One region of the Vreelandella arctica genome, then DNA from elsewhere that is predicted to be linked to it. Evidence: riboswitches for the same ligand, from Rfam matches in the RefSeq annotation. Region 1 holds a riboswitch; the other holds the start of a gene.
What was found. Region 1 has a riboswitch for thiamine pyrophosphate ahead of V8L70_RS01030 (SLC5/6 family protein). Riboswitches for the same ligand answer to the same signal wherever they lie in the genome.

Region 1 (4,273 bases):
CTATATAGTCGGTTTCACGGACGGCCCCCGCCAATCGTTTAGCCATCACACGCAGCAGCTCATCCCCCATGGCATGGCCATGAGTGTCGTTAATCGCTTTAAAACCATCCAGGTCCATGAATAAAACTGCTAAGGGCTTTTGAGTACGCCGAGCGCGGGCCATCGCATCAGGCAGGCGTTCATCCAGGGCGCGTCGATTCGGCAGTTTGGTTAATACGTCTTCACGGGCCTGTTGATCGCGCAAGCGCTCTAGCTGCTGCCGTTCGGTAATATCATGGATAAAAAGACTGCGTCGTTCGCGGCCATCAATGGTCAATGTCTTGATGCGGACCTCGACGGGCAGTTCCTTGCCATCATGGCACCGCGCTGTAAAGGTGATAGGGGCTTGATCACTCTCAGTTGGCAAGCCATTCGGAAAGAGTAGTTGTGTGATTGGCCTTGCCAGCACCGCCTTGCGTGGCCAACCAAACATTAGCTCAGCCGCTCGATTCCAATCCAGAATAACGCCCTGTGAATCAACGCTGATATAGGCGTCATAGGCGGATTCAATGACCAGGTTGAGCTCGTTGGTGCGCCGTTCAATTTGGCACTCCATACTGTAATGAAGCTCGCTCAACGCTCGCTGAGATTCCTGTGCTTTTTTTCTCTCTCGGATCAGCCGCTCACGCAGGCGAATTTCATCAGTCACAATCGCCGCTAAATCTTTCAAAGCCGCCAGTTCCTGCTCACTAAGAGTACGAGGTTTAATATCAATCGCGCAGAGGGATCCCAATGCAAGTCCATTGGAGGTGCACAGCGGAATACCCGCATAAAAGCGAATCCCATTCGGGGCGGTCACATGGGGGTTTTGCGCAAATCTAGGATCCTTGCGTGCATCTTCAACAATTAACGGCTCTGAGGCCGTCACTGTATAAGCGCAAAAAGCCACATCTCGCCCTGTCTCGCGGGTTTCCACGCCCACGCGCGACTTAATCCACTGACGCTCAGCATCAATCAACGTGATCGTTGAGATAGGCACATTTAGTAACTGGGTAACCAACCTGGTGACGCGATCAAACGCCGGTTCATCCGGGGTATCTAATAGTTCAAGCTCATAAAGAGCGGCTAACCGCGCCTCTTCATTAGATGCTATGGGGTAGCTCATTGTCATGTCACCCATTCAGGGAGGTGTAGGTCTACCAGCATATCGCGACCAGCACTTTTCTGCTTACTGCTTATTATTTTTACTCATACTCGCGAGCAACACACTAACCAGCGTAGAGGCGACTATCGCGCCGACAAACGGCCCCAGCGTAGGAATACTGCCTGGAAAACTGGCAGCTACCACTCCCGCGATGAGACTGCCCTGACCGAACCACCCTGGAATAATGGCACCCAGCAATCCTGCAACGCCTCCCGCAACAGCCGAAAAAGGGGTCATGCGCTGCCACAGACCTAGCAGCACAGGCACCACAATGGCAGCACACAGTAAGTCAGCAATCAGGAATAGCCGCAGTACCGACAGCCCCTGCAAAGCAATCACTACCACCGGTATCATCAATGCAATCGTGACCCAGCGGGCAGCGGCGATGGAAACACCCCGCTGTTCGCTGCGCGACACCACCAGGGAAGCGATACCATTTTGTAACGTATCCACACTGGAGGCCACCAAGGTGACTGCCAGCACTAAGGCAGGTAGCGTCAGCCAAGCTGGGGCCTTCGTTAGCAGGGCGAAAAACGGCATCGGCGGCTCGCCAAGGCGAACCCCACTCATTGTCGCCAGCATGCCCAAACCACCAATTAGCATCACGACGACGACGGTCATACCGCCGCCTAGCCAAGCGCCACGGCCCAGGCTTTGATCGTCCCTTGCCGCCCAAACACGCTGCCAATACCCCTGGTGGAAAAGGTTCGCTGCGGTGACGGCGATGACCAGCGTTAACGCAACGCTCAGCGCGCTGGTAACGGGGATTGAAGGCAGCGTTGCCTCGCTAGGCATTGTGGGTAGGCGCCATAACGTAACGCTACCCACCGCCAACAGAAGCGCTAGCAACAGCCATGCCTGCCACCGGTCCGTGGCAAGGCTGGCGCGCAAACCGCCAACCGCCGTATACACCAGAGTGGTGAGGGCAACGCCAATAATCACCAGCGCGGGCGGCACATCTGACAATAGCGCTGTGATGGCCCCTATGGCGGTGAGCTCCGCTGCCAGAAAACAGGCCATATAGCCAACCGACACTAACGTTACCCAGCGCCGCACGCCTGGGCCATAGCACGCTTCTGCAAACTCGGCGATGCTGCGCCCTTCCGGCAACGCACGGCGAATTTTTGGCCCGTAGAGTCCTAACACAATAAACGGCAGTGCCGACCCGAGCGCATAACCTGCTAATGCGAGGGGGCCAACAAAGGCGCCAATTTCGGGCGGGGCAAAGAGTATCCACGCCCCCATGCCGGAGGCAAGAAAGGAGAGACCAAGGGTTGAAGCTGTTTGTGAGTTGCGAGCCGTCACATAATCATCAACGGGGCCATCCACCCAGCGAGCCCGTAGACCTAAATAAGCAAAGCAGCACAGCGCCGCGCCAAGCACGGCTGACGTCAGATATAGCATGTCGCACTTCCTCCGCCGGTACGAACCGGATCAGGTTCCAGGGTCTGCGCAGCGCGCATTCTCAGCCCTTGCAAGCAGGGCTCCCCTGGCGACAGTGAATGAAGACGGTATCGTCAACCAAAAACGCGTCTTAGTAAAGTTTAAGGTGTGTTGGCAGCCTCTGCGCGGGGCACTCGCCCCATCAAATAGAACTCCGCATTGGGCGGCGTACCCGCCAGGGTGACCAATCGATTCGACAGACCAAAAAACGCCGCGATGGCGCCTATATTCCAGCAGTCCTCTTGGCTAAAGCCTTCTTGCCGCAGGCGCGTGCGCCACTCATCGGTCATTTCACCGACATCAATGGCACAATGCATGGCAAAGTCGAGCATGACGCGGTGGCGCTCACTAATCGGTGCCACGCGATGGTTGATGGCGACCTGATCCGCAAGCAGCGGGTCTTTGCTGTATATGCGCACCAGTGCCCCATGCGCCACCACGCAATACAAGCAGCGATTGCGCGCACTGGTAGCGACCACAATCATCTCTTTCTCGGCTTTAGTGAGCGTGTCAGATTCACGCTCCATTAGCGCATCATGGTAGGCAAAGAAAGCACGAAACTCAGCAGGACGATGGGCCAACATTAAAAATACATTAGGCACAAACCCTGCCTTTTCCTGGACGGCCAAAATAGTATGGCGAATATCGTCGGGCAGATCATCTAACGTTTCTGGTACATTAAAACGGCTTAATGGAGCAGACATAATCACCTCTTTATTGTTAAGTTTAACCATCTCATAAAAACGACTTAGCCTTTACGTAACAAAACGCTAACTTAAGTGACTTTTAATTAGCGGCCCTGCTCGCCATACTGATGTAACGACCTGCAATAGCTGGCATAAAAGAACCGCGCGCATAACGCTTAATAATCAGTTCGTTCAAAGGGACACTGACATGAGCCATAACGAAGCAAAAGAACACATCTCCGGTCGTCTAAACGAACTGTTTTCTGACCCCTACCAAGCGTTTGAAAATGATACGGATGAGCGCCAGCTACATATTCGGATCATGCTGCATATGTTACTGGCCCGCCCCATGACGCGGGGCCAAATGACCTTGAGAGTCATTCATGGCTGGGAAAATGGTGGGTTTGAGCCCGACGATCTTCAGCATGTCGACTACACCCTCAGTAACGTTTCTGACTTCAAACGAGCAGTGCAGGATTTTGAACACGCCTCCAAGCACAACACACCTTTACCTGCTGACCAAACCGCCATTCTAGCTGCCCCGCTAGCCGATGCGATTGCAGAGGCCAGAGCAGAAGGTCAAGACCTCGCCAGCGGCATTCGTCATACACCAGCGCGCTGGCCAGCGTTTGAGGGCGGCTTGGCACTCTATACGCTGTTTAAAATGTACCACCGCCTGATTTATGGCGAAGATGACACCTACCGCTGCTCGCAATGCATGACGCCGCTTGGTTTGCGCGAAATACATGAGTTTCACCTTGAAGAAGGTGAGTTCGCGCTGCTGGTGCCGCCAGCCCAGGACTTCATGAACGAACATTCCCTGCTGGTGTTGCATGAAAGCCAACTTGGCCCCACTGAACAACTGTTGGAAGAAAGCTTGCCGTTGTTTGATAACTTTTAAATCACGATATGCCGATTCATCGGCTCGGCTTTGGCCGCACCCGCTATCAATTGACCCCGC
Region 2 (4,273 bases), on a different contig from region 1:
AGAGCCCTTTCCCATGCGTCTAAACGCCGATTTTAGCCACTTTGCCTGTGTTACCCCGGAAGAGTATCAGTGGGTCGATTCCCCCAGTGCGGGGGTCGAGCGCATGATGTTTGACCGAATTGGTGATGAAGTTGCCCGTGCCACCAGTCTTGTTCGCTACGCGCCTAATACGCAATTTGAGCGGCATACCCACGGCGGCGGCGAAGAGATCCTGGTGTTGGAAGGCGTGTTCGCCGATGAGCATGGGCGCTACCCAGCCGGCAGCTACTTACGAAACCCCATCGGTACCGGCCACACGCCACAGATTGGCGAGGAAGGCGCGCTGATTTTTGTCAAACTGCACCAGTTTGACCCCAACGACACGCTCCAGCTGGCGGTACCTGCGCATCGGCTTCCCTGGCAGCCGGATCGTCGCCCGCGCATTGCCTACAAGATGCTGCACACCTACAAGCAGGAGCGCACCAGCCTGGAACGGTGGTCGGCGGGCACCTCCATCACTTACCCCACGCTGCTGGGCGGCCTGGAGTTTTTGATTCTTGAAGGCAGCCTAAGCGATAGCGAGCATAGCTACACGGCGGGCACCTGGTGTCGCTACCCCAGCGGCGCAGCCCCTGCACTCACCGCCGGTGAAAATGGCGTGATGATGTACCTCAAACGCGGTCATCTGCCGCCCGCATAGCTTAGTGCTTAGCTTCGTGATAAGCCCAGAAACGGCAGCAGCGTAAGAGCCGCAATAAGCCCCACGGCTAACAGCACCAGCACCACCTGCAGCGGGTGAGCGGCCAAGCGATGCCACAATGTTTCCGCGTCGCCCCGCTCAACCGCTGCTTGATGCTCACGCTGGACGCGGTCAAGGCGCTCCGCCTGATAGGCGTCTAGCGCGGCGATAGCCGCATCATGCTGATGTGGATTACGTAGCCAGATAGCATCGACCCCCAGGCGGAAAAAGCCCGCCTGGGTTTCATAGGTATCAAAGCCATGGTCGGCCAACAGGTCACGCACTTCCATGGCCTCTTCGTCGGTAACGTGGCGCAGCCGGAACAGTAGTTCAGCCATTGGCGTGCCTCATGCGTCGCTTTTACCCGCCATCAGGTCTGCCTGAATTACTTCGATCCAGTAGCCATCCGGGTCCTTAACGAAGATAACATCCTTCATTTTGCCCTGATCAGCGCGTTTTACGAAGGTGACGTCGTGCTCGTCAAACCATGCCTGTGCCGCTGCCAAATCCGGCACGTTAAAGCAGATGTGCCCAAAGCCCTGGGGCTCGGCATTGCCATCGTGATAGGCGAAATCTTCCTGGTTTTCAGTCCCCCAGTTGTGGGTCAATTCCAACAGCCCCTTCTGGCTAAACGTCCATACGGTACGCGCGTCAGTCTCTTCCGGCACGCTGTCGCTCGGCTCCACGTTGGCTAAAAAGTAGAGCGAGAACTGCATCTCCTCGAAATCCAGCCGCCGCAGTACCTGCATGCCAAACACTTTTGAGTAGAACGCCAGCGCCCGCTCGGGGTCTTTGACCCGCAGCATGGTGTGGTTTAAACGGAATCCTTGGGTTTGAGGCGGTGTATCGACGACACCAGGATGCTGCTCACCTTGAAAACTCATCACGCTCTCCTGTCGCTAATACTGTTCATTGACTCTATTGAGCCTCACATACCGCTTACCATGGGGGCTTTATTGCCAGAATGCTAGCCCTTACAAGCACGTAGGCAGTGTCGTATCGGGGCACCGGTAAGCGCACTAGCAATCCTAAACAAAAACCCTACACTTATTATCCATAAGATTTACAAAAGAAGTTCCCGCCACATGATCGATGCCCCTGATTGAGGGCGTCCTTCAGGAGGTTTTTATGACTGCGATTGATATGACGCTGGGTGATCACTTAACCCTCAAGCAACTTTCCAATGCGCTTCACAACGGCTTTTCGCCCATTGTTGAAGTGGAGTCGATGGATGGGATTTACAGAGTGCGCTTTCATCACGCTAACGGCGTGTCTGACCTCAGTGATAACAAAGGGCACGTCAGTACTTTTCTCGGCACGGGTGAAATCCGCGATACCTTAGGCCAACTTGGCTTGACCCACGGCGTGCTGACCTTCGCTGACCAGTGCGGTGACGAAATGATTGGGATAGAGGGGAAAGCCATAACGCCTGACGAGATGCTCACCTACGGCACGCGTATTTCGTTTCGTTAGATTGCCATCGTCTGTATCCAGGGGTTTACAGGGCTACTCCAGGCAAGGATAGTAAGCGCTCGACAGGGGCGCCCTCCGTTACGGTTGGGCTGAGACGCACCCTTTGAACCTGAACCGGATAACACCGGCGTAGGGAGTCATGGTACCGCTTACCACCTCCCCGCCGGGAGGATGCTATGACCCTACCTCCGCTTGGCGATTACCTTGCAACGCTGCGCGCAGTGACACCGTTAGTCCATTGCATGACCAATTATGTCGCCATGAACAGCACGGCCAACCTGTTGCTAGCCACGGGCGCGTCACCCGCAATGCTGCATGCTCCAGAGGAAGTGGCAGAGTTCACCGCTATTTCTGCCGGGCTGTCGATCAACATTGGTACCATCTCTGCCCACTGGGCGGACGCGATGTTGACCGCAGCGGCCACCGCCAGCCAGCACTCGATTCCCTGGGTATTAGATCCTGTCGCCGTTGGCGCGACCCGCTATCGACAATCGCTGTGCACGCGGTTACTCGCGTTAAAGCCTAGCGTGATTCGTGGCAATGCCTCTGAAATTCTGGCGCTTAATGGGTTAGCCAACCAAGGCCGCGGCGTGGACTCGACAGCTGCCGCCGACCAAGCCATAGACGCAGCGATAGCGCTAGCGCAAAAACATGGCTGCGTTGTCGCGATGACCGGTGAAAGCGACTGGGTGACGAATGGCACACAGCACTATCGTATTAACGGTGGCCACCCCTTAATGCCCCGTGTCACAACGTTAGGCTGCGGCCTTAGCGCACTGGTCACCGCCTTTGTTGCGGCCAACCGTGAAGCCCCGCTGGAAGCCACCGCCGCGGCGCTAGGCTGCTTTGCCGTCGCTGGCGAGCGGGCGGGCAGTACTGCTCAGGGCCCAGGCAGTTTCCAAGTCGCTCTGCTGGATGCGCTTTATCAACTTACCCCTGACGACCTCTCTGCTCATACTCAGTTGGAGTCACTCCATGCCGTATGATCTATCGCTTTATTTGGTGACCGACACTGCGCTTTGCGACGATTATGGCCTAGAGCAGACGGTTGAAGCAGCGGTAAGAGGTGGTGTGACCATCGTGCAGCTACGCGATAAGCATGCCAGCGATGAACAGATGGTTACTCAGGCCAAGCGGCTAAAAGCACTGCTGGCAGGCACCGGGGTGCCGCTCATCATTAACGACCGTTTACAGGTAGCGCTAGAGAGTCAGGCAGATGGCCTGCATGTCGGTCAGAGCGATGCCGCTGTTCAGGAAGCACGCCGAGCGCTAGGTGAACAGGCGATTATTGGCCTGTCGATCAATACCCTCGCTCAGCTCCAAGCGGCGCCCATGGCGTTAATTGATTACGTTGGCATTGGGCCCGTGTTTGCAACAGTGAGCAAACAGGACCACGCCCAGCCTATCGGCTTTGGCGGCTTGGCTTCGCTGGTCAAAGCGTGCCCACTGCCCAGCGTGGCGATTGGTGGGTTGAAAGCTGAGCATGCCATTAGTGTGCAGCGGGCGGGAGCGAACGGATTAGCGGTGATTTCAGCCATTTGCGGCCAACCCGATCCTTTCCAGGCGGCACGCGCCTTTCAGGTCGCTGCTGCGTCATGAACCAAATAGAGCATATCGTTGCTTTCGTGCGAGTCGCCGAGCTGGGTAGCTATACCCGGGCAGCTGAAGCACTCGATATTTCGCGTACCCGCGTGTCGCGTCAGGTCATGGCACTGGAGAAGGCACTCGGGGCGCGACTGATACAGCGCACTACGCGTCGCCTGCATCTCACGGAAGCAGGAGAGCGCTATTTAATGCGCGCCCAGGGTGTGCTGCAAGCGCTCGATGAAGCCGCTGCTGAAGTTGGCCAAGGTACCAGCGATGTGCGCGGCCGTTTACGCGTAAATGGGCCCATGAGTTTTGGTACCCGCTACTTAACGCCACTCGTCACCCAGTTTATGCTTACCCACCCGGCGCTTGACGTGCGCCTGGACCTTAATGACCGTCGCGTTGATCTACTTGAAGAGGGTTATGACGTGGCGATCCGTATCGGCAGCCTGCCCGACTCCAGCCTGGTGGCACGCCGCCTGACCCGCTGCCGTT

Region 2: linked by a shared signal. The riboswitch ahead of thiM (hydroxyethylthiazole kinase) and the one ahead of V8L70_RS01030 (SLC5/6 family protein) in region 1 are both predicted to bind thiamine pyrophosphate.

What each region holds. Positions count from the first base shown of each region.
Region 1 covers NZ_JBANSN010000001.1:233,708-237,980, reverse strand. The annotation lists gene V8L70_RS01035 (sensor domain-containing diguanylate cyclase) at 1-1,144, opposite strand, end outside; gene V8L70_RS01030 (SLC5/6 family protein) at 1,208-2,587, opposite strand; TPP riboswitch at 2,577-2,684, opposite strand; gene V8L70_RS01025 (peroxidase-related enzyme) at 2,728-3,330, opposite strand; gene V8L70_RS01020 (hypothetical protein) at 3,521-4,213, shown strand.
Region 2 covers NZ_JBANSN010000006.1:173,564-177,836, forward strand. The annotation lists gene V8L70_RS07675 (cupin domain-containing protein) at 14-679, shown strand; gene V8L70_RS07680 (DUF6164 family protein) at 688-1,056, opposite strand; gene gloA (lactoylglutathione lyase) at 1,066-1,602, opposite strand; gene V8L70_RS07690 (hypothetical protein) at 1,847-2,191, shown strand; TPP riboswitch at 2,246-2,344, shown strand; gene thiM (hydroxyethylthiazole kinase) at 2,368-3,177, shown strand; gene thiE (thiamine phosphate synthase) at 3,167-3,790, shown strand; gene V8L70_RS07705 (LysR family transcriptional regulator) at 3,787-4,273, shown strand, end outside.